One region of the Chryseobacterium sp. WG14 genome, then DNA from elsewhere that is predicted to be linked to it. Evidence: riboswitches for the same ligand, from Rfam matches in the RefSeq annotation. Region 1 holds a riboswitch; each other region holds the start of a gene.
What was found. A riboswitch is a leader RNA that binds a small molecule or an ion and turns the genes downstream of it on or off. The one in region 1 is predicted to bind S-adenosylmethionine.
Positions count from the first base shown of each region.

Region 1 (10,469 bases):
CAAAATATAAGTTAGGTTAACCAATTTTCTTCCTTCAATCCAAACCTCTAATTCTGTATAATCTCTACTCATTTTTTATCTATAAACTGTCAACCCTAAACCCTCAACTAATCTAAGGCTTGCTTCAGGTCTACAATGATATCTTCTACATTTTCCAGCCCTACTGAACAACGGACTAAACCTGCCGTAATCCCTACTTCGTTTCTCTCTTCATCAGACAATTTGGAATGCGTTGTAGAAGCCGGGTGAGTAACGATCGTTCTTGTATCACCTAAGTTAGCGGAAAGTGAACACATTTGTATCTTGTCTAAGAAGTTTCTTCCACCCTCTATACCTCCTTTTATTTCAAAAGCAACAATATTTCCTCCGAGCTTCATCTGTTTTTTGGCAACTTCATAGTTCGGATGGGATTTCAGGAATGGATATTTTACCAGTTCTACATTAAGGTGACTTTCTAAAAACTCGGCTACTTTCAATGCATTTTCACAATGTTTTTCAACACGGATTGCCAATGTCTCCAGGCTTTTTGATAATACCCATGCATTAAAAGGAGATAGTGCAGGTCCTGTATTTCTTGCAAAAAGATAAATTTCTCTGATCAGCTCTTCCTTTCCTACTGCAATTCCTCCTAAAACTCTTCCCTGTCCGTCAATCAGCTTCGTTGCTGAATGTACAACAACATCTGCACCATATTTTATCGGCTGCTGAAGATAAGGTGTTGCAAAACAGTTATCTACAATGAAAATAAGATTGTATTTTTTAGCAATCTGCCCGAAAAACTCCAGATCCAGAATCTCAATAGCAGGATTGGTGGGTGTTTCAAGATATAGAATCTTTGTATTAGGCTTGATATATTTTTCTACATTTTCAGCATCGCCTGCCTTGAAGTAGGTGGTTTCAATATTCCATTTTGGAAAATACTTGGTAAACAAGGTATGGGTAGATCCAAAAACCGACTGGCAGCTTACAATATGATCGCCGGCATTCAATAATGCTGCAAATGTGGAATAAATTGCCGCCATTCCCGTCGCAAATGCATATCCTGCTTCTGCACCTTCCATTTTAGCAATTTTATCTGTGAATTCCGTTACGTTCGGGTTAGAGAAACGGCTGTATAGGTTTTTAGGCTTTTCTTCGGCAAAACTTGCCCTCATATCTTCGGCATCCTGGAAAATAAAGCTGGATGTAAGATATAATGGCGTGGAATGCTCGTCAAACTGGGTTCTTTCAGTTTGGGTTCTTATTGCTGATGTTTCAAAATTCTCCATATAGTTTTAATTAATTTACCAATATAGCAGTCTAACAATATAGCAATGAGATTCTTCGCTACGCTCAGAACGTCCATTTATAAATATTGGTAAACTTTATATTGTCAGATTGTTATATTAATTTTATTTTATTTCACTTACTCTTAAAATATCTCCGAAAACGCCTCTGGCAGTTACCTGCGCTCCGGCTCCGGCTCCCATAATAACAATTGGATTTTCACCGTAGCTTTCTGTATAAATCTCAAATATGGAGTCTGAACCTTTTAACTGCCCTAATGCTGAACTTCCAGGTACAGAAACTAGCTTGACATCAAGCTGTCCTTTTTCTTCCTGCAGATTTCCGTGCAGATCTCCTACATAACGCAGTACATGCCCAGGCTCCTGGTTTTCTTTAATCTTCTGATATTCTTCATCGAGTTCTTCCAATCTTGAGATAAATTCACTTTTCTCTACAGCCAGAAGATTTTCAGGAATCAGGTTTTGAATATTAATATCCTGGAATTCGTTGATCAGATCCAGCTCTCTTGCCAAAATCAGAAGTTTTCTTGCTACGTCATTTCCAGAAAGATCTTCACGCGGATCCGGTTCTGTGTACCCTTTCTCCATTGCTTCTCCGATAACTTTGGAAAACTTATCGTTTCTTACAGAGAAGTTATTGAAGATATAGCTTAGAGACCCCGAGAATACGCCTTTTATTCTTGTAATATTTTCTCCTGAAAGGTGTAATAATTTAATGGTATCAATTAACGGAAGACCTGCTCCTACATTTGTTTCATACAAATACCGTCTGTTGTTTTTACTCAACGTATATCTTAGTTTACGATATTCTTCAATAGGAAGTGTGTTGAAGATCTTATTGGAAGAAACCAGGTCAAATCCGTTTTCGGCTAAGGCATGATAGTTTTTTACAAAATCCTTACTCGCCGTATTATCCACGACAATCAGATTTTCTAATTGATTTTCATTGGAGAATCTGATCAGTTCCTGAACATCTGATGAATGTTCTGCTGTTAGAACCTCATCATTCCAATTTGCATCAAATCCTTTTTTATTGAAAGCTATTTTCTTTGAATTCGCTACTGCAACTACTTTTAAGTCTATTTTCTTGCGTCTTTTAATTTCTTCTGAAGATTCAAGAACCTGTTCAATTAATGTTTTTCCAACATTTCCATGGCCTATAATTGCCAGGTGAACCGTTTTTGGTTTTTTGAATATTTCAGATTCTAAGATATTTCTGGTTTTTTCATCCTGTGACGATGTTACTACGATGTTTACTCTGTTTTCTCCTGAAACCTGGTTTAAAAGTAATGGAAAAACATTATTTCTGGCCAGCTCAGCAAGGACTTTATTAAAATCTTCTGCTACAAATCCGAGTACAGAAACATTATTGATGCTGTAGATTTGGGAAACTTTTCCCGATTTTCTTTCTGCTTCAAATTCATCGATAAGACAAGCCACTGCTTTTTCTGCATCATTTTCCTGAACCAAAATAGAGATTCCGTTTTCTATAGCTTGCTGGGAAATTACCCCTACACTGATACGCGCTAAAGTGAGCGCTTTAAAAATTCGTCCGTCAATTCCGATTTCTCCAAGGAAATCTTCTCCTTCAAATTTAATGATTGATCTGTTCTTCAAAAATTTTATTTCGTTAGCATTTTTCATGAGTATATAAAATATTTTTTATGATAGTATTTAATTGTTGGTATTCCATTAGGAAGGCGTCATGCCCATGTACTGACTGGATCTCGTGATAAGAAACATTCTTATTTTTCTCTGCCATTCTTTCAAAACACATCCTGATCTCAGAAGCAGGAAAGAATAAATCTGTATCAACGGAGATCATGTGCATTCGTGCCTGGACTTTATCCAGCATTGATTCATCTGCATTGATATTCATTAACAGATGGTTCATGAGCTTATATGCTTTTAAACTAAATCTATCGTTTAATGCATTACCGTGATAAACCAGCCAATCTTCCGATTCTAAGCTTTTTTTCTCCTTATTGTATTTGTTTTGAAATCTGTTATTGAGTGATTGTGGAGTCCGGTAACACAACATAGCATGAATTCTGGCTTTTTGCAGAGGTTCATCTTTATCATTCAATAAAAACTTCTGAACCAGACATTGTGCATGCAGCCAATCGTGAGTTCTGTAATCACAGGCTATAGGAATAAATATTTCCGTCAGTTTAGGCTGCTTTGTAAGCATTTCCCAAGCAATGCTTCCTCCCAGAGAGCCTCCAATAATGGCATATAGTTTTTTGATCTGTAAAGTTTCCAGCCCTTTCAAAAAGATATTGGCAATATCTGCCGGGGTGAAATCTTCATAATCTTCAATTAAAAAATTATCATATCCGTTTCCGGGAATATTAAAACACAGAACTGTATATTTTTTTGTATCAACTACCTGATTTTCACCAATTAATTGTTTCCACCATCCTTTTTCTCCGGATACATTTGAGTTTCCGGTTAGCGCATGATTGATTAAAATAATGGGTGCAGTAAACAGGTCTTTCCCGAAAAGCTCATAGCTCAACGGGATATAATATTCCTTTTGGGAATTGGTTTGATACGAAAGATTAATATAGTTTAGTTCTGTTTTCAATTCTATTATTTTTAATACAATTGAAAATGCCACAGGAAATGGCTGAAAAGAACTTCAGTAGTTATCTGTCCAAAATTATTTTGGTAGAACGTAGCACCTTCTTTGCTTGCACAAAGGGTTGCTAAGGTTTCATAGGGTCTAATCCCTCAACCTTTCTTGATAACATTTTCAATATTTGAATGAACGAATGGTACAAAGGTAGTTTTTTTCTTTTAATTTCAAAAAAAAATAATTTAATATTTTAATATTCCCCATAAATACAAGTATTTCAAGGGTATATTAAGAATTATTCAGATGATAGGAATTGGAATTACTTTTCAAAAAAACTAACTTCGTATAGAAAAATGATGTGATATGACCTCCGAAAAAGAAAGATTACAAGATTCCAAATGGAAAAACTGGGGACCTTATGTAAGCAACCGGCAATGGGGAAATGTACGTGAAGATTACAGCCCAAACGGAAATGCGTGGAACTTTACCAATCATAACAATGCAGAAAGCTATGCCTACCGTTGGGGAGAAGAAGGTATTGCAGGTATTTCCGATGTCAAGCAGCTGTTCTGTTTTGCATTTTCATTTTGGAACAAGAAAGATAAAATTGTAAAAGAGCGGTTCTTTGGGTTGAGCAATCCTCAGGGAAATCATGGTGAAGATATCAAAGAAATTTTCTATTACCTGGATAATACTCCTACTCATAGCTATATGAAAATGGTTTATAAGTATCCGATCAATGCATTTCCTTATGATGAGCTTCTTACAGAAAACGGAAAACGCAGCAAAAAGGAACCGGAATATGAAATTTTTGATACCGGAATCTTCAACGACGATGAATATTTTGATATTTTCATTGAATATTGTAAGGCTGACCATAACGATATTTTAGTAAGGGTTACGGTATGTAACCGAAGCCAGCACGCCGCACCAATTGTGGTAGCACCAACGGCATGGTTCAGAAACAACTGGAAATGGGGATATAATACCTATAAAGGCGAAATGACTTCTTCTCATGATGGGAGTATCAGCATTGGTCATGACAGTATTTCGATTAAAAAGCTATATTCCAGAAATGGGAATGCAAAACGGGTATTTTGTGATAATGAAACCAATACTTCCAAGCTTTACGGAGCTCCCAAGATTGAAAATACTTACTTCAAAGACGGTATTAATGACTTTATTATTCACAAGGGAGACACTGTAAATCCTGAGAAAAGAGGAACAAAAGCATCTTTTCTGATTGACGAACTTATTGAAGGCGGACAATGTAAGATTTTTGAACTCAGACTGTGTCCTGATGGAACTGATGAACCTTTTCAAAACTTTGATGAGATCTTCAATACCAGGAAAGCTGAAGCTGAAGAATTTTACAGCGAAATTCAACATGACACCCCTGATGAAGATGAAAGAAATGTTCAAAGGCAGGCCTTTGCCGGACTTCTCTGGAATAAACAGTTTTATCATTACAATATTGGAAAGTGGCTGAAAGGTGATCCTAATTTTGAAGCACCCAGAAACTTTAATGAATATGTAAGAAATACAGAATGGAATCATCTCCACAATAAGGATATTATTTCCATGCCTGATAAATGGGAATATCCCTGGTATGCTACCTGGGATCTGGCTTTTCACTGTGTTCCTTTATCCATGATAGATGCAGAATTTGCCAAGGGACAGCTTTTGCTATTGACCAAGGAATGGTATATGCATCCTAATGGGCAGCTTCCTGCCTATGAATGGAATATGAGCGACGTAAACCCACCTGTACATGCATGGTCCTGCTTCAGGGTTTTTAAAATTGATGAAAAAAATAATGGAAAACCTGATCTTTTATTTCTGGAAAAAGTATTCCAGAAGCTTCTCCTGAACTTTACCTGGTGGGTAAACAGAAAGGATAAAAATGGAAAGAATATCTTCGGGGGCGGTTTCCTGGGTCTTGATAACATTGGTGCTTTTGACCGGAATATGGTTTTAAAAGACGGGCAGCATCTTGAACAGGCTGACGGAACAAGCTGGATGGCTATGTACGCTTTAAATATGATGCGCATTGCAATGGAACTGGCCCAATATTACCAGGTGTATGAAGATATGGCTATTAAATTTTTTGAGCATTATCTTTATATCGCAGAAGCAATGGAAAATCTGGGTGAAGGAACCAAAGGCCTCTGGAATGAGGAAGACGGTTTTTTCTATGATGTTCTTCAACTTGGAAACGGAGACAGTGTATCTTTAAGGCTGAGAAGTATTGTGGGATTAATTCCTCTTTTTGCTGTTGAAATCGTAGACCACAGATTACTGGAAAAGATGCCGAACTTCAGAAGCAGAATGGAATGGATCTTAAAAAACAAACCTGAACTTACTAAGCTTGTTTCTCATTGGGATGAGGAAGGACATGGAAGGAAACACTTAATGAGTATCCTTCGTAAAAACAGACTGACAAAAGTTTTAACAAGAATGCTTGATGAAAAGGAGTTTTTAAGTTCTTACGGAATTCGTGCCATGTCTAAAGTATATGAAGAAAATCCTTTTATATTTTCTGTTCACGGAACGGAAAATATAGTTTATTATACTCCTGCAGAAAGTGACAGCAGAATGTTTGGCGGTAACAGCAACTGGCGTGGCCCTATATGGTTTCCTATTAATTTTCTGATTGTGGAAAGCTTACAGCGTTTTCATTATTATTATGGGAACAGTCTGAAAGTAGAGTTTCCAACAGGAAGTGGGGATAAAAAAAATCTTGATGAAGTAGCCCAAAATATCAGTAAAAGACTTTGCTCTATTTTCTTAAAGGATGAACATGGCCAACGTGCTTTTAACGGCGGAAATCCGAAATTTAATCATGATGAACACTTTAGAGATTATATCACTTTCTTTGAATATTTCCATGGAGACAATGGACGTGGCGTAGGGGCTTCCCATCAGACAGGATGGACTGCTACCGTAGCTAAACTTATTAAACCAAGGCTGACATTTTAATAGGCTGTGAATCATAAAAAAACCGGATGAGACATCCGGTTTTTTTATTTTTTTAAGACAATAGAATTAAATTTTATCTCCATTCACAAAAACTTCGTATCCGATTTCTACATTCGGCTCTAACGTTTTTGATACGGAACAGTATTTTTCAAAAGATAATTCTGCTGCTTTTAATGCTTTCTTGGGATCAATTTCTCCTTCCAAAAGGAATTTTACTTTAATAGATTTAAAAGGCTTTGCATCATCTACCTGAATTCTCTCTCCTTCCACTTCTGCCTGAAAGCTTTTAATATCCTGACGCTGCTTTTTTAAAATAGAAACCACATCAATTCCGCTGCAGCCTGCTACAGCCATCAGGACACTTTCCATTGGAGAAACACCTTTAGCTCCCGGCTGGGAAGTATTGTCCAAAAGAATAGAGTTTCCTTGGGAGTTGGTACATTCAAATAAAAAGTCGTCGTTTATTCTGTTGAGTGTTATTTTCATTATTGCTTGTTGCTTGTTGCTTGTTGCTTGTTGCAAAGTTATAAAATTCCTCTCGCTTTTATCTCCAAGTATTTATTGATAACATCAATATTCAGGTTTTCAGGAAGGGTATATACGGTGTAAATTCCATATTTACGCAGCTCCTGGATAATTAGTTTCTTTTCAAATTCAAATTTTTCAGCGACGATTTCATCATATATCTCCTGCATATTTTCAGGATTTTTATTGATCAGCGCCTGGAGTTCGGCATTTTTGAAAAACACCACTACCAGCAAGTGATTTTTAGCAATTCCACGAAGATATTTCAACTGGCGGTTTAATCCGTCCAGCGTTTCAAAATTGGTAAAAAGCAAAATTAAGCTTCTCTGGTTGAGCGAATATTTTACATCCTGGTACAACCGGTTGAAGTCACTTTCAAAAAAATCTGTTTTAATATTGTACAGGGCTTCTGAGATTTTTTTCAAGTGCCCGGATTTATTATCGGCAGCAATTTTATTTTCTGCTTTTTTTGAAAAAGTCATCATTCCGGCCCTGTCTCCTTTTCTCAAAATAATATGGGACAATGCCATGGCAGCATTAATGGAATAATCCAGCAGGCTTAATCCATTGAAAGGCATTTTCATCGTTCTGCCTTTATCAATCAGTATAAAAATACGCTGTGATTTCTCATCCTGAAACTGGTTAACCATTAAACGATTGGCTTTGGATGTTGCCTTCCAGTTAATGGTTCTGATATCATCTCCAGGAACATAATCCTTGATCTGTTCAAACTCCATGGTATGCCCTAACTTTCTGACTTTCTTAATTCCTCCCAGCATAAACTCGCTCTGTAACGCCATCAGTTCATATTTTCTGAGATGAACAAAGGATGGATAGGAAGGTAAGATTGCATCTTTCTGGAAATTAAATCTTTTGGAAACTAATCCCAAGGGTGAGGAAGCATATACATTCAGACTTCCAAAATGGTATTCTCCTCTTTCTTTGGGTTCCAATGCATATTGGAAAAAAGTATTTGTCCCGGAATGAATATGTTTTTCAATTAAAAAATCTCTTTTCTGAAACTGGAAAGGTATTTCATCAATAATTTTGGTCGTAATCTTAAAGCTGTAATTGTTTTTGATATCAATTTTTACAAAGTTTTCGTCGCCATTGGACAATTTCTCCGGTACTATTCTTTGAGCCTGTAATGCATTTTTCTGATTAAAGAGAAGTAGGTAATCAACTATTACTGCAAGAAAACAAAGCAGTAATACCACGTGGGCAACCCACATCAAAGCCGGGAAGAAAAATGCCAAAACATACAGAACACCCACTCCGATGAGCGTAAAGAAGAAACGTGTATTGATGTATAAGTTTTTCATTGTTTAGGTTGCAGGTTGCAGATGACAGGTTTTGGGTGAGTGTTTATTAGCTTTATCACAATCATAATTACTGCTACCTATCTCGGAATTTCTATTCCCTCTAAGATTTGACGGATAATTTCATCTGCGGTAAGACCCTCCATTTCTCTTTCCGGAGAAACGATTACTCTGTGTCGTAAAACAGCATAACTTGCTTCTTTAATATCTTCCGGAGTTACAAAATCTCTTCCTCTCAATGCTGCAAATGCTTTTGAGGCTGTAAGAAGCGCCAGCGAAGCTCTGGGAGAAGCACCCAGATATAAAAACTGGTTTTCTCTGGTATTGATAATAATTTTAGCAATATATTCCATCAACTGTGCTTCCACAATGATTTCTTTTACCAAATGCTGATAGCTTTTCAGCTGTTCTGCGGTAATTACGTGATTTACGCCTTCGGTTTTGTCTTCTTTTTTACTTTCATGCTGATTTCTGATAATAGCTATTTCCTGTTCAAGATTAGGGTAGCCCACATTGATTTTGAAAAGAAAACGGTCCAGCTGAGCCTCAGGAAGTCTATAGGTTCCTTCATGCTCTATTGGGTTTTGGGTAGCTACTACAAGGAAAGGTTCATCCATTATATAACGGGTACCATCCATTGTAATCTGTCTTTCTTCCATTACCTCAAAAAGAGCTGCCTGTGTTTTTGCAGGCGATCTGTTGATCTCATCAATTAATATGAAATTGGAAAAAATAGGTCCTTTTTTAAATTCAAACTCCGAATTTTTCACATTGAAAACTGATGTTCCTAAAATATCGGAAGGCATAAGGTCCGGGGTAAACTGAATTCTGCTGAAGCCTACATCAATCGTTTTTGCCAGTAGTTTTGCAGTAATTGTTTTGGCAACTCCCGGAACACCTTCAATTAAAACATGTCCGTTTGAGAGCAATGCAGCCAACAGATGTTCTATCATATTCTCCTGCCCTACAATTACTTTTCCAATTTCAGATTTTACTTTATCAATGCTTGCACGGAGTTCAATCATATCTATTCTGGATTGAAACTGGTCTTCGCTTTTATTAAGGTTTATCGCGTTTTGATTTTCTATGTTTTCGTTATCAAGGTTTTCCATAATTTTATCTTTGGTTTTTTGACAGGCTTCGTTCTATCTCTACATTGTCCATCAGGACTTTACTTTATTTAAGGATCTCATCAAGGAGTCTGTTTATCCTTGTTAAGTCCTCTTTCATAACACTGGCATATGGGTCCTGGGCTTTTTTAATAAGCTCTATTGCCTCATCTATCATCTCTATTGTTTTTCCGGTTTTCAATTGCAGTTTTTTTGCAAATTCCGAATCTAATTGCTGGGTATCAATCAGCAGGTCCATTCTCACTTTATTTAGGAAATATTGGGCTTTTTTGGCCATCATATCGTGAAAATCACCTTCCTGAAGATAAAGATTTCCTATGCTTTTAACAAAATCTAAAGAGGTATTTCTCAATGGTTCTATAACGGCTACTACCCTCTGCTTTCTTTTAGCATTAAAGAAAATAAACAGGGTAAGTCCGCCTAAAAGAACCCACCAGGCATATTTCAAAGCGGGATTCGACAATACAAACCTCATAAAGAAGCGTGATGCTTTACTGCTGCTTGGTACAAACCAAACCGTTTCCCTATCCTGAAGATAAGAAAAAACATCCTGTGTATATTTTACATTTCCGGGTTTCAGAAGATAGTAATTGGTAAGGAAAAGTGGCTCACAGTGAGCATAGATATTACCTTTCCCAAATTTTACTTTAAT
Region 1 covers NZ_JALCZD010000007.1:230,162-240,630, reverse strand. Annotated here, with positions in the region: gene MP478_RS13980 (four helix bundle protein) at 1-72, opposite strand, end outside; gene MP478_RS13975 (O-succinylhomoserine sulfhydrylase) at 108-1,268, opposite strand; gene MP478_RS22600 (ACT domain-containing protein) at 1,392-2,930, opposite strand; gene MP478_RS22595 (alpha/beta fold hydrolase) at 2,917-3,873, opposite strand; SAM riboswitch class I at 3,932-4,039, opposite strand; gene MP478_RS13960 (glucosidase) at 4,228-6,843, shown strand; gene MP478_RS13955 (OsmC family protein) at 6,910-7,329, opposite strand; gene MP478_RS13950 (DUF58 domain-containing protein) at 7,368-8,690, opposite strand; gene MP478_RS13945 (MoxR family ATPase) at 8,768-9,799, opposite strand; gene MP478_RS13940 (hypothetical protein) at 9,864-10,469, opposite strand, start outside.

Region 2 (10,469 bases), on a different contig from region 1:
TTTCTGAAGTTGTCAAACATCACTCTAAAGTAATCTTCAGCTTCTTTTTTACAGGTTGAGGCTACTGTTTTAGGGAAAGCTGTCAGGAAGTTTTCTGCAGTCGTCTTAATCATTTCTTCAGAGGTTTCTTTAAAGTTAACCTGATAAGCATCCTGCCCTTCTACCGTAGGTCTTAAATAATCATTAAGCTTACCAATTGAAGCATCATCGTTATTTACAAAAGCGCCAAAAAATAATTCAAAAGCTTCTGCCGGCTTTTTTACTTCTGTCTGAGCTGTAGCGTAGTTACCCAGCATGGTAAGTAATACAAATAAAATAATTTTGTAGTTTTTCATAGTTCGATTTTATGATATGTTGTTGATTTGGAAAAAAACAAAGCCTCCAAAAAATCGGAGGCTTTACTTTTATTTTTAAATATTTTAATAATTTTCTTCTTCTCCTTTCATCTTTTCTGCATTTTCCGCCATGATTACAGCATCTATCATTTCTGCAATATCTCCATTCATATAGGCATCAAGATTATACATAGATTTATTGATTCTATGATCCGTTACTCTTCCCTGGGGGTAATTGTATGTTTTGATTTTTGCAGAACGGTCTCCTGTAGAAACCATTGTTTTTCTCTGAGCGGCAATATCTCCCTGAACTTCCTGCAATTTGATATCATATAATTTGGCACGAAGCATTTCCATTGCCAATTCACGGTTAGCGAGCTGAGAACGGGCCTGCTGACAAACCACTACAAGACCTGAAGGCTTGTGTGTAAGCTGAACTTTAGTTTCAACCTTGTTAACGTTCTGACCTCCTGCACCTCCTGAACGTGAAGTCTGCATTTCAATATCAGCCGGGTTAATCTCTACATCCACTTCTTCAGCTTCAGGTAAAACAGCAATGGTAATGGCAGAGGTATGAACTCTTCCCTGAGATTCTGTTTCCGGTACACGCTGTACACGGTGAACTCCTGATTCGAATTTCATAATTCCGTAAACACCTTCACCTTCCACCTTCATGATCAGTTCTTTGTAGCCTTTTGCAGCTTCATTAGAATCTGTCACTTCATGTCTCCATCCTTTTGTTTTAAAGTACATGGAGTACATTCTGTAGATATCTTCCACAAAAATAGCTGCTTCATCACCTCCGGTTCCGGCACGTAATTCTACAATAATGTTTTTATCATCTGCAGGATCTTTAGGAATAAGCAATACTTTCAGCTCTTCCTCCAAACCGGGAATCTTAGCCTGGGCTTCTAATTTTTCTTCTTTTGCAAGATCTACCAAATCTCTATCCGAACCATCAGCAATGATCTCATCAGATTCTTCAATAGCATCCAAGGCTCCTTTGTACTGATCATAAACCTTTACAATTTTACCCAAATCACTATATTCTTTGTTCAAAGAAGAATATCTTTTTTGGTCTGAAATGACATCAGGCTGTATAATAAGGTCTGCAACCTCATTATATCTCTGTTTTATAGCTTCTAATTTTGGAATTAATGATTTAGACATTATAGAATTTTTGTGGGTGCAAAGATAAGGATTATTAATTCAAAATTAAAATTACAAATCAGCATAAATTTTTGAACAATAGAGTACAATATCAGAAGGTCAATTTACAAATTCACTTATTCACTTTTGGAATCATCAGTTTCCGGCTTATTTCTTTTAGAAAGTTTTCTATCGATTAAGTACAATGTAATTCCTACTGCTACAATTCCCAACCCAATACAACTTTCCTTAGGATTGTGAATCAAAGTAAAATAAAGGATATAAATACTGAACAGTAAAAAAACAGTGGGGAAAATATAAAAAGCATTGGATTTAAATATTTTCCGGTCTTCTTTTTTAAGAAAATATACTGTAGAAATAGCCAGACTGGCAAATAACTGAAGAATGAATGCTGTATAAACGAAAATCTCTTTAAAACTTCCTGTTAAAATAATTACCGAAGCAATAACAGCATGAGCAAAAACAGCTCTTACCGGGATTCCTTTTTTATTGCCTGCTGAAAGAGGCTTCCACAGATAGGTATCCTTCGCAAAAGCCTGAGTAAGCCTCGAACCTACCCATAAATAGCCACTAATGGTTGCAATCAGTTGTAAGGCAATAAAGATATTCACTATTTTTCCAAAAGCAGAGCCCAGCATATTAACCGCAGCTTCACCCATTACATCCTCTTTTCCTGCCAACTGATCCACTGAAGCGTGCTTCAGCATAATGTAGTTGACTAAAATATAGCTTACTGTCACAAAAACAGTTCCTATAATCAGAGATTTGGGAAGGTTTTTCTGTACATCCTTGATTTCTCCGGCAATATAAGATGCTGAATTCCAACCGGTATATGAATAGGTAACAAAAACCAGAGAAGTAGCAAAAGCAGGAAGCATGATTTCATTCTGCCAGCTGTCACTGAAGTTAAGACTGTTTCCCATTTGGGCAGATTCTGAAAGTCCTACACCCAAAATAACCAAAACGATAATAAAAGTGATTTTGATTAACGTGAAAAAATTATGAAATCTACTTGAAGCTTTTAAACTAAAGGATAAGGCAGCCGCTACGATAAAAATCACTGCGATGGCAAAACCATTTCCAAACGTGTATTGAAATACTGAGAGATATTTTGACATGGCTAACGCCGCTAAAGCCACCGGGGAAGAGAAACCAATAATCAAAGATATCCAGCTGATAAGGTATCCGAATAACGGATGATAGGTTTCTTTGAGATAGATGAAATCACCCCCATTTCCTTTAAAATGAGATCCTAATTCGGCATAGCAAAAAGCCCCGAATAATGCCAGAATTCCACCAATACTCCATAGCAGAAAGATGCTGTAGGTATTTGTAATATCAGACAACTGAAATCCCAGTGTTGTAAAAATTCCGGTTCCTATCATATTGGAAACCACAATAGCTGCAGCTGTTTTCCAGCCGATCTGATGTGAAGGAGTATTCATTGATGATTAAAAATTAAAATTAAGCCTTCCGAAGAAATAGCTACCCAAAGTTCCCATTTGTACAGGAGCATACTTAAATACTCCATAATATGAATTTTCATAAATCTGACGATCAGGGAATACATCAAAGACATTATTAGCACCTACGGTAAAGTTGATATTTTTTGTAATATCATATCCTACACTGACATCTGTAATCACCTTCGGCGAAAATTCCTGAACGCTTCCAAAAGGATATCCGTCCCTTATTACTTTACCAAAATAGGTATTTCTTACGAGAAAATTAAACTTTCCAATCCCATAATTCAATCCTAATGAGGCCTTTGTTTTGGGTGATAAAGTTTCAATAATATTGATCTGGTCGGGTCCAAAAAATTCATTCTGAGGAGTTTCTAAGTTTTGAGGAAAATGAAAATCTGTAATTTTTGTTTCTGTATAATTTCCGGCAAGGTTTATATTAAGGTTTCCGTCTCCCAACTTCCAGTCATAGGAAATAACCAGATCCACTCCTTTGGTTTCGGTATCAATAGCATTAGCAAAAAATCTTCCGCTTTCGACCTCTTTTCCCACGCCTACTACATCAGGGTCTGATAACCTGGAATCTGTAATATTACTTGTAATGACAATCCTGTCTTTCACTTTAATGAAGTATCCGTCTAAAGTAATGAATAGGCCTTTCACCGGCTTTAAAGTAAATCCAACGCTTCCATTGACAGAGGTTTCCTGTTTTAGCTTATCAAATCCAAGCACCTGTGCAGCTTTACTGTCATTATTAAAAATCCCTTTGGTTACAATCGTAGATCCTGAAGTTGAAATATCTGCATAAGAATTATTGAAATACTGCTGCTGTAGGGAAGGAGCTCTGAAACCTGTTCCTACTGCTGCTCTTACAGCATAATTTTTTATAAACTCATACCGTACGGCTAGTTTTCCATTCAGGGTATTTCCAAAATCAGAATAGTTTTCAAACCTTGCTGCTGCATCAATATTCAGCTTTTTATCCAAATCATAAGATATATCAGCATATACCGCTGTAGAATGCCTGTCTTTTTTTAAAGTATTATCCGGTGAAAAGCCAATGAATGATTGCGATCCTCCTGCTCCGATCACTGTTGATCCCGTACCAGCTACATTTCCGTTAACATCATACTGAGTATAAGATGCAGGATCTCCGGATTTGATCTGATATTGTTCAAATCTGAATTCACCTCCAAATGCTATATTAAAGTTATTTATATTTTTAGAAACATCAAGATTAAGGGTATTTTGCAGAAAACTGTGTGCTCCGGCATAAAATCGGGTCGGCGATTTTGCTCCTAAAGAAGCATTATTCGTATTGCTTACATTATAATTGAACGTATTGTTTCCAAACGTATTGCTTACATCAAAAAGCCAGTTGTTTACATTATATTTTGCTCCGACGGCATAAGAGATATCATATACCTGAGATCCCAGCTCCGCCTGAAATCCATTGGGATAAATGGATGAAACAACATTAAACGTTTCACTGGGAAGCCTTCTGAAACCATATCCTTTTCCTTCTTTAATACTGAAGCCTCCAAAGGAATAAAGTTTAAAATTGTTATTAAAAGAATATTCTGAATTAAAAAACAGCTGCGCCTGCTTGATCTGTGCGTCTCCAATCTGAAAGTTGAAGTAATCACGGGTTAAACCCCTTTTTTTAATTTCCTCATCATCTGCAGCTCTTGCGGCCTCAGGATCATCAGCGAAAGGATACGCAAAATTATTTCCGAAAATATCTAAATCATGATTTTGAGTCCTTGTTGTTTTTCCTCTGTGGCTTAGCTGTAACGAAAGATTGACGTAACCTTCTTTTTTTCCTAATGATGCCCCGTAATTAACTCCTGCCTGGTAGGTGTCCCCATCATTCCTTCCGCTTAATCCGTAGGTAATACTTGCTGATGCGCCTGCATTCTTTTTGAGAATAATATTGATTACTCCCGCAATGGCATCAGAGCCATACTGTGCCGCTGCTCCATCTCTTAATACTTCAATTTTTTCAATAGCAATAACAGGAATTGTACTCAAATCTGTTCCCACAGAACCATTTCCAACTGTATTCTGATAGTTGACCAAAGAAGTGGTATGTCTTCTTTTCCCATTAACCAATACTAAGACCTGATCCGGGCCCATTCCTCTCAATGTCACTGGATCAATATGCTCGGTTCCGTCAGAAGCAGACTGTCTTACAGAATTAAATGAGGGAATGACATAGTTCAATAAATCCTGAACCGTTATTTGTGGGGATGCTTTCTGTATTTTATCGATATTAATAACATCTACAGGAACCGGCGTCTCTAGTTTTGTCCTTTTAACATTTCGGTTGCCTACGATGATAATATCTTCAATTTGTTTTCCTTTTTCTTCCTGTTCCTGGGCAGCGATCCCAATGGCACCAAGCAATAATACAGCTATGCTTACTTTTTTCATCTTTTGTTCCTGCAAAAATTATTATACATTCCGAGAATCAATCCTCAGACACACAAGACTTCAAGAAATGGAATTCATATAAGAATATTGACTTCAATTATCTCCCCCATCGGGTTGGAATTAGCACCTTTACACTGTTGGAATTGTGTAGGTTGCTAAGGTTTCTTTGGGCCAAATCCCTCCACCTTTCTTGATAAATCTACTGCAAAAGTAGACTATTTTTTTCAATATGCAAAAGCCGTTTTTACGATTTACAAACGCAGCATAAAAAAGGCTTATGAAAAATTTCATAAGCCTCCCTAATAAAAGTAATTGTAATTGAAGTGAACTATTTTATGTAAAGGGAATACAGTGATTCTACAAGAAGACTGCTTATCCTTTAATAATCTTTTTAGAAACCGTCTGTCCGTTTTTTAATTTTATTTCTACAATGTATAAACCGTCCGGAAGTCCTGTCATATTCATCTGATCATTTAAAAACCCGGCGTCCATCTTTTGTCCTACCGTATTTGTTATGTTTATACTTTCAATTGTGGAAGCTGCTTTAATGGTCAGAATTCCTTTTGTTGGATTGGGATAAACCCCTATGTTGTTATGATTGAGTCTTACCTCCGAAGTAGCAAGTTCCGAGGTAGGTTTAATACATCTTACCGATGCCCCCTGCCCTCTGGGTGCCCCTGCTGAAGCATTCGCACTTATGGTCCCTACGTACAGATATTTCCCTCCAAGTCCGGATATATCCGAACTCCAAAAATATCCTCTCTTTCCTACAAAAGTAAAACTAGCGTCTGAAGAACTGCGATATCCTCCTGCAGGCAATTTCAGATGACTGCTGTAAGCACTTGCGGGAGCCGTAACACTTTCAAGGCTAACAATACTTGCCCAGTCTGTCTGTGTTGGCATTCTCCAATCAGCACCTATTGCCTTGCATGGGTCTACACCCACTGTTTTTCCTAGCCCATCTATGTTCTTTGCAGTCCATTCATCAGTAGGCTCAAGAGTGGACCACCACGCGGGTGTTCCTATAATGTACGAGCTCACTCCTGCTAAACCATCCGGTCTGTTAGGGGTTGGAGCAGAAACGGTGGCAGAATTTCTTTCCTGATGTCCATCATCCCATCTTCCCCATTGAAAAAGATCACCATATGAAGCTTCGTCATCCAGAGAAGAGGCTACTTTAGAACTTCCCAGATTCTGCTGCAGCCATATTTTTCCATCATTTCCTCTTACCGTAGTATAAGAAACTGTTTGGCCACGGTATGTAAATTTCACACATCCTACATCTCCAGGATTATTTCCAGGATCTGTATTGGTACAGTTTTGTGGATTTCCCTGTGCATATAAACTATTCAAAGCAATGAATATCAGCATCATTCCCACATTTATTTTTCTCATCGAAAAATATAGATTTTCAAACATAATCAATATTATTTTTAATTATTCTAAATTTAATTAATTTTGCACAAAAGTAGCTTTCCCGTTTAATTCAGAGTTATCATTTCCCAACTTTTAGTTATCCGGTATAGGAGTTATATATGAATATTATTAAAAACAATGCTGATTATGAGTTATTTAAATGGAGAAAAGATATTGTTTGCCTCAGATAATATTAGCATAGAATTTTGTTCCGAACGATATTCAAGAACTTCAATACTGGAAGCTGGATCGAGCTTTACTCTGCTCTTCCTGTTGGGGTCAGACATTTATCTTGAAAAATCTGTCTGCCTGCTCCCAATGGTTTTTAGAAAAAATCAATACATCCTTTATTATTCTTCTGAAGAAAATAAAGCTGAATTACGCTGTGACAGTCAGGAAGCACTCAAATATTTACTGATCCGGATTGACTATCAGTATATTGTCAACCTTATTAATCCTCAATCCAGCCAGGAAAGCACGGATATACTGGAAAATATGATCACGAATAATTTCATCTATCTGCATAAAGAAACACCTCCCAGCATGACCGTTGAAATGCATATGATTCTTAAAGAAATCATAGATTCTCCAAAGAAAGGTGTTATTCAGAAGTTGTTTATCGAGGCAAAGATTATTAAGCTTCTTATTCTTGTATTTGAGCAGTTCCATGAAAAAAACAGGGGACCATCAAAACCGGGGACTCCGGAAATGATCAAAAAATACCTGGATGAAAATTACCACAGCAATATAAAGGCTGAAGAAATAGGAAAACTACTCGGGATTAATCAGAATATAATCCGGCAGGAATTCAAAACCCAGTATCATATGACCATTTCCCATTATATTTCTGAACTAAGAATGCTAAAGGCGAAAAAACTGATTACCAACAGTGATGTAATGATCAAAGAAATCGCTATTGAATGCGGGTATGAATATGTACAGAATTTTACACGCGCCTTTAAAAAGAAATTTGGTGTTGCTCCTGAAAATTTGAGAAATAACAAATAGAAAAACCGCCTAAAAAATTAAGCGGTTTATATATGTTGTTTTGCTTTGATATTACTTTTTCAGAATTAAGGTGAAAAAGCAATGACAATCAATTAATGATGATGTCCGTGATCGTGAATGAAAGGTCCGTTACCCTTAGGCTGGTTGTAAAGAACCTCTACACCTTCCTGCTCATAAATATTCTTTCTTCTGATATCTTCAGGATCGAAAGCCTTTACTTTTCCAAAGTATTCTTTCAAACCTTCCGTAAGCCACATTGGAATGACCAATCCGAAGAACATAAAAATACACCAGAACCCTACTAAGAACATAGTAATAAAGAATACAGTCCATAGGAACTGGTAGAACGGCCAAAATGCTGATAAAATAGTTATCATTCTCTTTAGATTTTAGGCAAAAATAGAGCTTTTTTCTTTTTTACACAAAAGATATAGGCTCTATTTTATAATTTATTTTAATTTTAAACTAACTAGTGGGCAAGATTTGCGAAGAAATCATTTCCTTTATCATCTGTAATAATGAATGCAGGGAAGTCTTTTACTTCAATTTTTCTTACGGCTTCCATCCCCAATTCAGGGAAATCCACTACATCTACAGATACAATATTATCCTTTGCAAGGATAGCTGCAGGCCCTCCGATAGATCCAAGATAGAACCCTCCATATTTATTACATGCATCTGCAACATCTTTACTTCTGTTTCCTTTAGCCAGCATAATCATACTTCCGCCATGGCTTTGAAACTCGTCAACATACACATCCATTCTTCCAGCAGTAGTAGGTCCGAAACTTCCTGATGCCATTCCTTCCGGAGTCTTTGCAGGCCCGGCATAATAAATCGGGTGGTTTTTGAAATACTCTGGCATTGGTTTTCCACTATCTATCAGTTCCTTGATCTTAGCATGAGCGATATCTCTAGCCACGATAAGAGTACCATTTAATTTTAGTCTTGTTTTGATTGGATATTTTGAAAGATCAGCTAGAATATCCTGCATAGGCTTATTCAAATCAACTTCCACGGCTTCTTCCAAATGAGGAGGTGTAACTGGTAAGAATCTTTTTGGATCCTGTTCCAGTTGCTCAAGGAAAATTCCTTCTTTTGTAATTTTTCCTTTAATGTTTCTATCTGCAGAACAGGAAACTCCCATTCCTACCGGACATGAAGCAGCGTGTCTTGGAAGTCTGATCACTCGTACGTCATGGGTAAGATATTTCCCTCCAAACTGTGCTCCAATAGCACTTTCCTGGCATATTTTCTGAACTTTAGCTTCCCATTCAAGATCTCTGAACGCCTGCCCGGCTTCATTTCCTTCTGTCGGAAGATGATCATAATATTTAGCGGAAGCTTTCTTTACAGCGGCAAGGTTCGCTTCTGCAGAAGTTCCTCCAATGACTAAAGCAAGGTGATACGGAGGGCAGGCTGCCGTTCCAAGATCTGAAATTTTCTCTTTGACAAACTCTTCAAGAGACTTTTCGTTCAGTAAAGATTTTGTCTTTTGGTACAGAAATGTTTTATTGGCAGAACCTCCTCCTTTTGTTAAAAACAAGAACTCATAATAATCTCCTTTTTTAGCATAGATATCAATCTGTGCCGGAAGGTTTGATCCTGAATTTTTCTCGTCAAACATGGTTAAAGGGACTACCTGAGAATATCTTAAGTTTCTTTTTTGGTAGGTATTGAAAATTCCACGGCTTAAAAACTCACCGTCGTCTACTCCTGTGTATACATTTTCTCCTTTTTTACCCATTACAATTGCTGTTCCTGTATCCTGACAAGAAGGAAGAGCTCCCTCAGCAGCTACTGCAGCGTTCTGTAGCAAGTTATAAGCAACAAATCGATCATTATCTGTAGCTTCAGGATCATCAATAATTCTTCTAAGACTCTCTAAGTGAGAAGAACGCAACATAAAAGAAACATCCGCCATAGCTTCCTCAGCAAGTAATTCCAACCCTTTAGGATCTACAGTTAAGATTTCTCTGTCTCCTAATTTTTCAACTTTTACATAATCTGATGTAAGCTTTTTATACACCGTATCATCTTTCTGAATTGGATACGGATCCTGATATCTAAATTCCATTCAATTTTTTGTTTGCGCAAAAATACGGCTACCGTAAAAAATATGAGTAAAATCAGTCATTAAAATTGATATTTATAATGATTATAAATTGCGAAATTCTGGTGTTATCAGTAACTTTATAAAAATTTCAATCACAATGAATTACAGAATAGAAAAAGACACCATGGGCGAAGTGCAGGTACCTGCAGATAAACTTTGGGGAGCACAGACAGAGCGTTCCAGAAATAATTTTAAAATAGGTCCTGAGGGCTCAATGCCACATGAAATCATTGAGGCATTTGCCTATTTGAAAAAAGCAGCAGCGTACGCCAATAGTGATTTGGGAGTTCTTCCCGCTGAAAAAAGAGATATGATTGCTAAAGTCTGTGATGAAATTCTGGAGGGCAAGCTCAATGATCAGTTTCCACTGGTTATTTGGCAGACCGGCTCAGGAACCCAGTCAAACATGAATGTCAATGAAGTTGTTTCCAACAGGGCACATGTCAATAATGGGGGTACTTTAGGAGAAAAATCTGAAATTCACCCAAATGACGATGTCAATAAATCTCAATCATCCAATGATACCTA
Region 2 covers NZ_JALCZD010000008.1:34,281-44,749, reverse strand. Annotated here, with positions in the region: gene MP478_RS14250 (hypothetical protein) at 1-335, opposite strand, end outside; gene prfA (peptide chain release factor 1) at 420-1,505, opposite strand; gene MP478_RS14240 (APC family permease) at 1,622-2,950, opposite strand; gene MP478_RS14235 (TonB-dependent siderophore receptor) at 2,957-5,401, opposite strand; SAM riboswitch class I at 5,496-5,601, opposite strand; gene MP478_RS14230 (T9SS type A sorting domain-containing protein) at 5,774-6,796, opposite strand; gene MP478_RS14225 (helix-turn-helix transcriptional regulator) at 6,965-7,825, shown strand; gene MP478_RS14220 (hypothetical protein) at 7,918-8,202, opposite strand; gene MP478_RS14215 (fumarate hydratase) at 8,295-9,902, opposite strand; gene fumC (class II fumarate hydratase) at 10,039-10,469, shown strand, end outside.
Region 2: linked by a shared signal. The riboswitch ahead of MP478_RS14235 (TonB-dependent siderophore receptor) and the one ahead of MP478_RS22595 (alpha/beta fold hydrolase) in region 1 are both predicted to bind S-adenosylmethionine.

Region 3 (10,469 bases), 150 kb from region 1:
ATCAAAACAATCCCATTAAGTACAGCCACTCCAAATAAAGCAATAAACCCGATTCCTGCGCTGATACTGAAAGGCATATCTCTTAAAAGAAGAGCAAATACTCCCCCAATGGCACTCATAGGAATTGCGGTAAAAATTAAAGCAGCCTGTTTGAATGAGCGGAATGTAAAATACAATAGCATGAAAATAAGAAATAACGACACCGGAACAGCAATCGTAAGACGTTTGCTCGCTTCCTGAAGATTTTCAAACTGTCCGCCATAAGTAAAGTAATATCCGGATGGAAGCTTTATTTTTTTATCCAGGTTTGCCTGAATATCTTTCACGACACTTTCTACATCACGTCCTTTTACATTGAAGCCTATCACAATTCTACGTTTTCCCTGTTCACGACTAATCTGTGCAGGGCCCAGTTTGTAGCTTATATCTGCAACCTGCGATAATGGGATCTGAATTCCTGTACTTGAGGTAATCATTAAATTATTAACATCTGTAATATCTGTTCTGTGAAGACTGTCAAGCCTTACTACCAGGTCAAAACGTCTTTCATTTTCAAAAACCTGTCCTGCAGCTTTCCCAGCAAAGGCTGTACTTACGGCATTGTTAACATCTTCAATATTTAATCCGTAATTCGCTATCCTTGTTCTGTCATATTGTACATTAATTTGTGGGAGACCGCTTACCCTTTCGATTTGAGGAGCTGTAGCCCCGTCAACCGTTTGAATTACTTTTCCCACTTTATCTGCATATACTGCTAATGAATCAAGGTTTTCACCAAATATTTTCACGGCAACATCCTGTCTTATCCCTGTCATTAATTCATTGAAACGCATCTGGATAGGCTGATTTTTTTCAAAAAAGACCCCCGGGATCGTTTCCAGTTTCTCACTGATCTCATCTGCCAGTTCATCATATGATTTTTTGGTTTTCCACTCGCTCTGTGGTTTCAATACAATAATCATATCCGTGGCCTCAGGAGGCATCGGGTCTGTAGGAACCTCAGCTGAACCGGTTTTTCCAACGACCATTTTTACCTCATCAAATTGCTTAATGATCCTGGAAGCCTGCATAGACGTCTCTATACTCTGGCTTAATGAACTTCCCTGCGGCAGTATACAGTGGAATGCAAAATCACCTTCCTGTAGCTGCGGGATAAACTCTCCACCCATATTTTTAAAGATGAAAGCAGCCAATACAAAAACAAGTATTGTAGCTGAAACCACGGCATATTTTACTTTAATAGCTTTCTTCAGTAAGGGTTCATAGATCCTTTGCAGACGGTTCATCATCTTATCTGAAATAGTTTCTTTATGAGAGATTTTTTTAGACAGAAATAAGGCACTCATCATTGGAATATAAGTAACGGATAAAATAGTCGCTCCAATAATGGCAAAGCCAACTGTTTTAGCCATTGGCGTAAACATTTTCCCTTCTACCCCTGCTAATGTAAGGATAGGAACATAAACGATAAGGATAATAATCTGTCCAAATATCGCACTATTCATCATTTTAGAGGCAGCAGTTCCTACTTCCTGATCCATCTGAGCCTGGGTAAGACTTCCATTAAACTTTTTATGATGAAGAAGATGCAGGGTAGCTTCCACAATAATTACAGCGCCATCCACAATTAACCCGAAATCAATGGCTCCAAGGCTCATCAGATTAGCACTTACGCCAAAGACGTTCATCATTCCTAACGCAAACAACAATGAAAGAGGAATTGCTGAAGCCACAATAAGCCCTGCTCTAAGATTTCCTAAAAAAACCACCAGCACGAAAATAACGATTAAAGCCCCTTCAATAAGGTTTTTCTCAACCGTGCCTATTGCCCTATCTACCAAATCTGTTCTATCCAGAAAAGGTTCTATGACAACATCATCCGGGAGTGATTTTTGAATAACAGGAATTTTCGACTTAATATTTTCCACCACTTCATTACTGTTGGCACCTTTTAACATCATAACCACCCCTCCAACAGCATCTACTTTCCCATTATAGGTCAAAGCTCCGTAACGCACAGCACTTCCTAAACGAACATCTGCCACATCTTTGATAAAAATAGGCACACTGCCGGTTTCGTTTTTAACGGCTATATTTTTTATATCTTCAAGAGAAGTAACAAGACCAATCCCACGGATAAAATAAGCATTAGGCTTTTTATCGATATAAGCTCCTCCTGTATTTTGGTTGTTTTTTTCTAAAGCTGTAAATATTTCAGTAATGCTGGTTCCCATTGCTTTAAGACGGTTAGGGTCAATAGCAACTTCATACTGTTTCAGTTCTCCTCCAAAACTGTTGATTTCCGCCACTCCCGGAGTTCCGTTGAGCTGCCTGCGGACAATCCAGTCCTGCATCGTTCTAAGGTCTTTAGCATTGTATTTCTTCTCACTTCCTTTTTTAGGATGGAGAATATACTGATATACTTCTCCTAGCCCCGTACTTACCGGAGCCAGCTCAGGAGTTCCTATTCCTTTAGGGATTTCTTCTACGGCATTTTTTAATTGTTCACTAATAAGCTGTCTTGCAAAGTAAATATCGACATCTTCTTTGAAAACGACGGTAATCACAGAAAGGCCAAATCTTGAAATACTCCTCGTTTCCTGAATATCCGGAACATTGGCAATACTCTGCTCTATAGGAAAGGTTACCAGCTGCTCCACTTCCTGACCTGCCAATGTAGGGCAGGCTGTAATAATCTGCACCTGATTATTGGTAATATCCGGTACAGCATCTATCGGCAATCTGGTGGCACTCCAGGTTCCCCAGATGATCAGCAGCAAGGTCATAATACCAATCACAACCTTATTTTTAATACTGAATTTTATGATTTTATCTAACACGATTTTATTGAATTTTTATTGAAAAACAAATGCCTGCAGCTTATAAGCTGCAGCAAAAATATCATGAAAACCTCTGCAACGGTATTGCAAAGTTTCAGGTAATGTTTAGAAAGCATCACTTTCTAAAGATCAATAAAAATTAAATTTTGGGAGGCTGCCAGATAGGATCGTATACCTGGTAAGCAAAGTCATTCTTCTGAAACAGAATTTTCTTTGAAAAATAAGCAGGAATCTGCTCAGGAATATCTAATAAAGGATCCATCTTAAATGTGGAAACTGCAATCTGGCAACAGCTGCATGCACAGAGTGGCGAGCAGATATCTCCTTTCTCTGTAGAATGAGTTCCATGGATACTTAATGATATTTTCTTTTCTCCTGAATCAAATGATGCGGACACATCTTCACATGGCATTAATGATAACGCCATGAAATAAATTGCCAGTATCCATCTTAATAGATTCATTGTTACAAAGGTAAAGCTTTTTTCTAAAATGGATCATCTCCTTGGATATTTAATATGCAATACAGAAATGTTTCTGATTATTCTAAGTTTGATAATGAAATAAAAAAACAATCACTACATTGAATACATTTTAAATCCTGACAATTATTATAACTTAAATATTCTAAAAAACCCCTCTAATCAAGTAATAAAATTATATTAGAATGAAACCTTTTTTTGCTACACCTTTAATTATATCATTGACTTGTTCAATCCTATTTTCTTGTGAAAAAAAAGAGATATTAAACGAGGACATTAAGATCTTAAACCAAAACAGAAATCTTTCGACTGTTAATGGAACTGATATTTACACAACAAATCTTATGATCGAGCCTGATACCTCTGACACGCTTAGGTTTAAACTAACAGATAAGGATTGGACTTTTTTAAGAAAAAGTTTTGATAAGAATAAAATCTATCTTATTAATAACAATACAAAGATAGGAGAAAGAGCAAATTCTATTGAACTTGATGATACAATTATAATTAAAACAAATAAAAGGTCCTTATCAATAAACTTTCGCCATTTTCTTAACGAAAAAGAGAGTATAGATACTGTAAAAACTAAAAGTTTTAAAAATTTTATGCACACTTTTGATTCTTTAGTATATTATAGATCCAGGGGGAAATAATTTGTTAACCATAGATAATTTATAAATTTATCAACCAAATCATTTATCAAAATAAAAAAACCACCGCAAGTGCAGTGGCTTAAAAAAATCAAATCTAATTATTGGGTTATAAACTATAAATTCGGGTTGTTTTCAGATTCCTTCTGTGGAATGCTGAATAAGTAATACCTGCTATTCGGAACAAATCCTGTTTGATCAGGGAATGCAAAATTAGTATGACCTCTTCCATCAACCGTTTTTACCGTTCCGTTCGGTGTGGTAACCTGAACTTTAACAGGTTCTCCATTGGCATCTACGAAACGTTTCCTTACTACTGTCCCCTGTGTTCTGATGATATCTGAAAGAGAAAAACCTTCTCCAAATAATTCTTTTCTTCTTTCAATTAAAATTTCCTTTACCACATTATTCTGAGCTAAAGAACCACTGTAAACATTAGCATTTCTTGCAGATTTTAGTTGATTTAAAATAGTGACTGCCTGGGATACATTTCCGTTTCTTGCTTCTGCTTCCGCTTCAATCAGGTACATCTCAGCAGCTCTCATATAGACGATATCAGCAATAAGCCCTGATTTAAATTTAAACTTAGCATACCTCAGCAACCCTTCTCTCCCTTTAAGGCCATCCCATGAGAAAAGCTGATATCTGATATCATTAGCATCAAAGAGGTCTTTAAAATAAGGATCAGCCATAAAACTGTAATAATAACTTCCGGAAGAAGATACATCCAGGTAATGGAATGCATAACTCGCCCCCGACTGCTCCTGGGTTTGTCCGTGTCCCCAAATCCATTCAGCATTATTGATATCGTTGAAACCATCCTTATATTTCTCCGGAGCCATCAAAGGATACCCTTCTCTTGCAACTTTTGCTGCAGCTGCAGCTTTACTCCATTCTCCTGTATTCAGATAAGTTCTTGCCAAGATCCCGTTTACTACAGAACGATTGATCTTATCTTTATTGTTTCTCGTATAATCTTTCAATAAATCATCAGCATCTGTAAGATCATTTTTCACTAAAGCATAGATCTCTTCCAGGCTTGCTCTTTTCTTCCCTACAGTAGTTATCGTTGAAGGTTCCGTATAGATCGGAGCTGTTAATGCTGTCTTATCTTTCAGGTAACTGAACTGATAAAAACTGGCAAGATTCAGATAACAGAAAGCCCGTAAAGCCTTTGCCTGGCCCTTCACCTGATTCTTTTTTTCCTGACTTCCTTCTGTTCCGTCAATCCTTGCAATCACATTATTCATATTATTAATGGCAGAATAGAGCATCGACCAGATAAATAATGGACGGCTTGCTGTATTATTGACCATTTCTGTAAATGTATAGGTAGAAGAAAAACCATATTTATTAGTCAGTACAGCAACATCACTTCCCATAGCATCACTTGCTCTTAAAACAGTTGAATACCCGATATTGGCATAAGTAGTTCCGTCATCATTGAATCTGGCCCAGGTTCCGTTGATTACTGTTTCTGCACTTTCAGCAGTTTTAAAAACTTCCACATCATTAGCCTGATCGGTAGGAGCTGTTGCCAGGTCACTTTCACAGCTGGTCAATGACCATGCTGTAAGTAAGGCAAAAGATAAATATTTTAATTTTTTCATTGTTTCAATTTTAAAAGTTAAAGAGTTGCCTGAAGTCCAAAAGTAATTGTTCTCATGGCAGGATACCTGTAATAAGTAGTACCGTCCAATGCCTGCTCAGGATCCATTCCTTTATGCTTATAGAAGGTCAGAAGATTTTCTGCCTGAACATAGATTCTGAACTTTTTAAGTCCAAGTTTTTCAAAATAATCTGAAGGAAGAGTATATCCCAGACTTACATTTTTAAGTCTTGCATACGTTCCGGAATATAAGAATCTTGAAGAATTGGACGTCCAGTTATTGGTAATTGTACTCAATGCAGGTACATCCGTATTAGGATTTTCAGGCGTCCATCTGTTTAACATTTCTACACTCCACGCACGACCTCCGGCGCTTCCGTTATGCATAATTGAGGTATAATCGGTATCAAGAATTTTACCTCCGATTTTGAAAGTCAGCAACCCTGAGAAGTCGAAATTCTTATAGGTAATACTTGTACTAAGCCCTCCGGTTACTTTTGGCAATGCAGATCCCTGCAATGTTCTTGTTGCTTTTGCATATTCAGAAGTAGTCCCTTCCACTGTGTTTCCATTAGCATCTGTACCAATGGTTTTCCATAACGGTCTTCCGTTACTTGCATCTACCCCTGCCCATTCCGGAATATAGAAATCATATACAGAACCTCCTACCTGTAACAGCTTCGTTCCGGTAAGGATAGAACCTTTAGGTAATTTCGTAATCTTATTATTCAGTGTACTCAGGTTAAGGTCTAAATTCCATTGGAAATTATCTGTCTTGATTGGCGTCGTAAAAAGGGAGAATTCAAAACCTGTATTTTTTATAGTTCCGATATTGGCCGGGAAATCATTAATCCCTAAAGACGGAGCTACTGGCATATTAAATAGAAGATCCTGGCTTTTTCGCTCAAAATATTCGATATTTCCTTTTACTCTGTTATTAAGAACCGCAAACTCTAATCCTACGTTCAGATTAAGATTCGTCTCCCACTTTAAGCCGTTGGTTCTCGCTTTTTCAAGTACGGCACCAGGCTCACCAAGGTTGTTATAAAATTTATAAAGCTCCTGGTAAGCGTAATAAAGAGGTAGTTTATTAGGCTGTAATAATTTATCATTCCCCTGCCCTCCATAACTTGCACGAAGTGTCAGCTGATTAAAGAAATTCAGATTTTTGATAAATTCCTCGTTAGAAATCTTCCATGAACCTCCTAAAGACCAGAATTTCCCCCAACGGTTATCCTCAAAGAATCTTGAAGAACCGTCTGCCCTTCCTGAAGCTGACAGGAAATAGGTATTGTTAAAATCATATTCCACTTTTCCAAGATAACTTAGCAGGCTGACCTTATCACTGTTTCCACTGAAACTCCCCAACAAGGCTGCAGCATCCGGCTCATAATAGTATGGAAGTGAAAACTGACTTCGGGTACCGGAGATTGTCTGGTAATCATATTTATAAAATTCCTGACCTGCTAACACATTAAAATGATGCTTTCCGAATTTTTTATCAAACGTCAGAATATTACTCGTGGTATAAGATAAAGTTCTGCTGTTTGACTTTGTGACCGATCCTCCAATCTCACTACCCTGCCCAATAAGTGGGTTTGAATAATAATGTCCATTATAATTGACTAAATCTACGGAAAAACTTGTTCTGAACTTCAACTCCGGTAAGAATGTGAAGTCCATAAAACCTTTTCCGGAGAAGTTATCTTCTTTATTTTCATTTTTATCTAAAGGTAAAGTTGCCGCTAAATTTTGATTCTGAAGAGCATTGGTAGGTCTGTATTTTCCAAAATCGTAAATTCTGTTTCCTGCCCCATCCAATATATATGATCCATCAGGGTTTCTCTCATAATAAGGATAAAACGAAGGAACAGATCTTGCTGCCTGGATAACATTGCTTGTATTGGAATCTGAAGACGTAGGAGCCTGCTGAATACTGTTGGTATAACTTAAATTCACCCCTACATTCAGCCATTTCTTAACTTCAGAGTTGAGTTTTAACCTTGTGCTGTATTTTTTAAATCCGGATTCAATGGCAATCCCTTTATCATCAAGATATCCCAATGAGAAAAAGTAATTGCTTTTTTCACTTCCTCCACTGATATCCAGATCTACCTGATTCCTGGAAGCCACTCTCTGTAAAACATCTCTCCAGTCATCATTCCATAATGGTGTTGCTCCGGGTAACAATTTCCCGTCTGTACCTACAGGTTTTGAATAATTAGCACCATAAGGATTAATACCCAGTTCAGAGATAAGATTATTGGTAGCCATCTGGGCTGCCTGCTGCCCATTGACCTGACTGGATCTGTATCCGTTTCTCAATGCTTCCCAATACAGCTGGAAATACTGATCTGTACTTACCTGTTCGTAGTCTTTTACCGCTCTGCTGGAAAAACCCTGGCTTATATTAAAGTTGATTCTGGCTTCTCCTTTTTTACCGGACTTGGTCGTAATAATAATAATCCCATTCGCCCCTCTTGATCCATAAAGAGCACTTGCCGTAGCATCTTTCAGCACACTGATTGATTCTATATCATTAGGGCTTATAGAGTTCAGATTTCCGTCAAAAGGAATACCGTCTACCACATATAAAGGATCGCTGGATGCACTGATAGAGCCAATTCCCCTGATCCTGATTGTAGCTGTAGATCCCGGCTGTCCGGAAGAACTTGTTGTTTGTACTCCCGCCACCTGTCCTTCCAATGCTTTGGTAATATTGGTAACAGGTCTGTTGTTAATCTTATCACTGGAAATAGTTGCCACAGAACCGGTATAGCTGGTTCTTTTAGCCTTTCCGTAAGCTACCACCACCACTTCATCAAGTTCCTTCTCATTGAGTGTATCTTTTTTAGATTTGGTATCCTGCCCGTGTATGCTTCCAATTCCTAAAAAGAATACCGCTACAGGGGGAATCCAAATTTTTGAGCTAATCAAATTTTTATTAATCATAATCAATTTTGTTTATCATATATTAAAATTTTGCCCTTTGCAGATAATACAGCAAAGGGCATCGATAAATACGATAAACCTAATGCTTATTTTTCCTTTAAAGGCTGAATGTAACACCTTGCACAAGAGCAGGTTGTTAAGATTTCATTGGGTCAGTTCCCTCCATCTTTCTTTATAAGCCGATCGAAATATGACTGCAAATCTAGAAATATTTAGTCTACAAAACAAGTAGACTTATAATTTTTCATGATAATTTTTCAAAAATTAACTTAATATTTTATTAAAAAGCCGGTAAAATAAGGACTTATAAAAATTGGCACTTTAACAAACATGACAAATATCATTATAGATAATGCAAAGGAGAAAAATGAAAAAAAATAAAATTCTACTCTTTAAAGGAAAAAGTTTTATTTTTATAAGATGAAAGTTTTAATTATAAACGGGCCTAATCTCAATCTTTTAGGCACCAGAGAACCGGAAATCTATGGAACAATATCCATGGAAACTTATTTGGAAAATTTAAAATCCGAGTTTCATTCTTATGAATTAAAATATTATCAATCCAATATTGAAGGAGAGCTTATCAACAGGCTTCAGGAAGATGATTTTGATGCTGTTGTCATCAATCCAGGTGCTTTCACACACTACTCTTATGCCATAGCAGATTGTTTAAAAAATATTCAGAAACCTAAAGTGGAAGTTCACATCAGCAACATTTATAAAAGAGAGGAATTCCGGCAAAAGTCTGTGACTGCCGCCAATACCGATGCTGTTTTGTCTGGCTTCGGAATGGAGGGATACAGATTAGCATTACTGGGATTAAAATAATTTCTCAGTTTCTCCTCAGGTTTAGCAAATTCTGCAAATGATTGCGTTGTAGAAAAAATAAGCAATTCATCTATTTGAAAATAGAAAAGCCTCATCAGTGATGAGGCTTTTGTGTATGTTGTAAGCAATCTTATTAGATAGTCTGTCCCTGTAATTGAGGTCCTGAAGCAATTAGTTTTTTACCGGCTTCAGTATCACAGTACTGTTCAAAGTTTTTAATATATCTTGAAGCAAGGTCTTTTGCTTTTTCTTCCCACTCGGAAACATTACCGTAAGTATCTCTAGGATCCAGAATACCTGCAGAAACATTTGGAAGTTCGGTAGGAATTTCAAGATTCATGATGGGAACCTGAGTTTTAGGAGCGTTATCAATAGAACCGTCAATAATAGCATCAATGATTGCTCTTGTATCTTTTAAAGAAATTCTTTTTCCAGTACCGTTCCAACCTGTATTTACTAAATAAGCTTTAGCACCGTGCTCTTTCATTTTACCGATCAATGTTTTAGAGTACATTGTAGGGTGTAATGTAAGGAATGCTTCACCAAATGCAGGTGAGAAAGATGGCTGAGGTTCTGTAATTCCTCTTTCTGTTCCGGCAAGTTTTGAAGTATAACCGCAAAGGAAATGGTACTGAGCCTGATCTTCATTCAGGATAGAAACCGGAGGAAGTACTCCGAATGCATCTGCTGAAAGATAAACAATCTTTTTAGCATGCCCTGCCTTAGATGGCAATACAATTTTGTTGATATGATAGATTGGATAAGAAACTCTTGTGTTTTCAGTGATTGATCCGTCTGTATAATCTGCCACTCCATTGTTCACAACAACGTTTTCAAGAAGTGCATCTCTCTTGATCGCTCTGAAGATATCCGGTTCTTTTTCTTTTGATAAATCGATAACCTTAGCGTAGCATCCCCCTTCATAGTTGAATACTCCGTTATTGTCCCATCCGTGCTCATCGTCACCGATCAGGTATCTTTTCGGATCTGCTGATAAAGTAGTTTTACCAGTTCCTGAAAGACCAAAGAATAAAGCAACATCACCTTCTTCTCCTACATTTGCAGAACAGTGCATTGAAGCCATACCTTTTAATGGTAGGTAATAGTTC
Region 3 covers NZ_JALCZD010000007.1:75,768-86,236, reverse strand. Annotated here, with positions in the region: gene MP478_RS13215 (CusA/CzcA family heavy metal efflux RND transporter) at 1-2,840, opposite strand, end outside; gene MP478_RS13210 (DUF6660 family protein) at 2,980-3,303, opposite strand; gene MP478_RS13205 (hypothetical protein) at 3,507-3,974, shown strand; gene MP478_RS13200 (RagB/SusD family nutrient uptake outer membrane protein) at 4,088-5,581, opposite strand; gene MP478_RS13195 (TonB-dependent receptor) at 5,599-8,532, opposite strand; SAM riboswitch class I at 8,616-8,713, opposite strand; gene MP478_RS13190 (type II 3-dehydroquinate dehydratase) at 8,953-9,360, shown strand; gene pckA (phosphoenolpyruvate carboxykinase (ATP)) at 9,494-10,469, opposite strand, start outside.
Region 3: linked by a shared signal. The riboswitch ahead of MP478_RS13195 (TonB-dependent receptor) and the one ahead of MP478_RS22595 (alpha/beta fold hydrolase) in region 1 are both predicted to bind S-adenosylmethionine.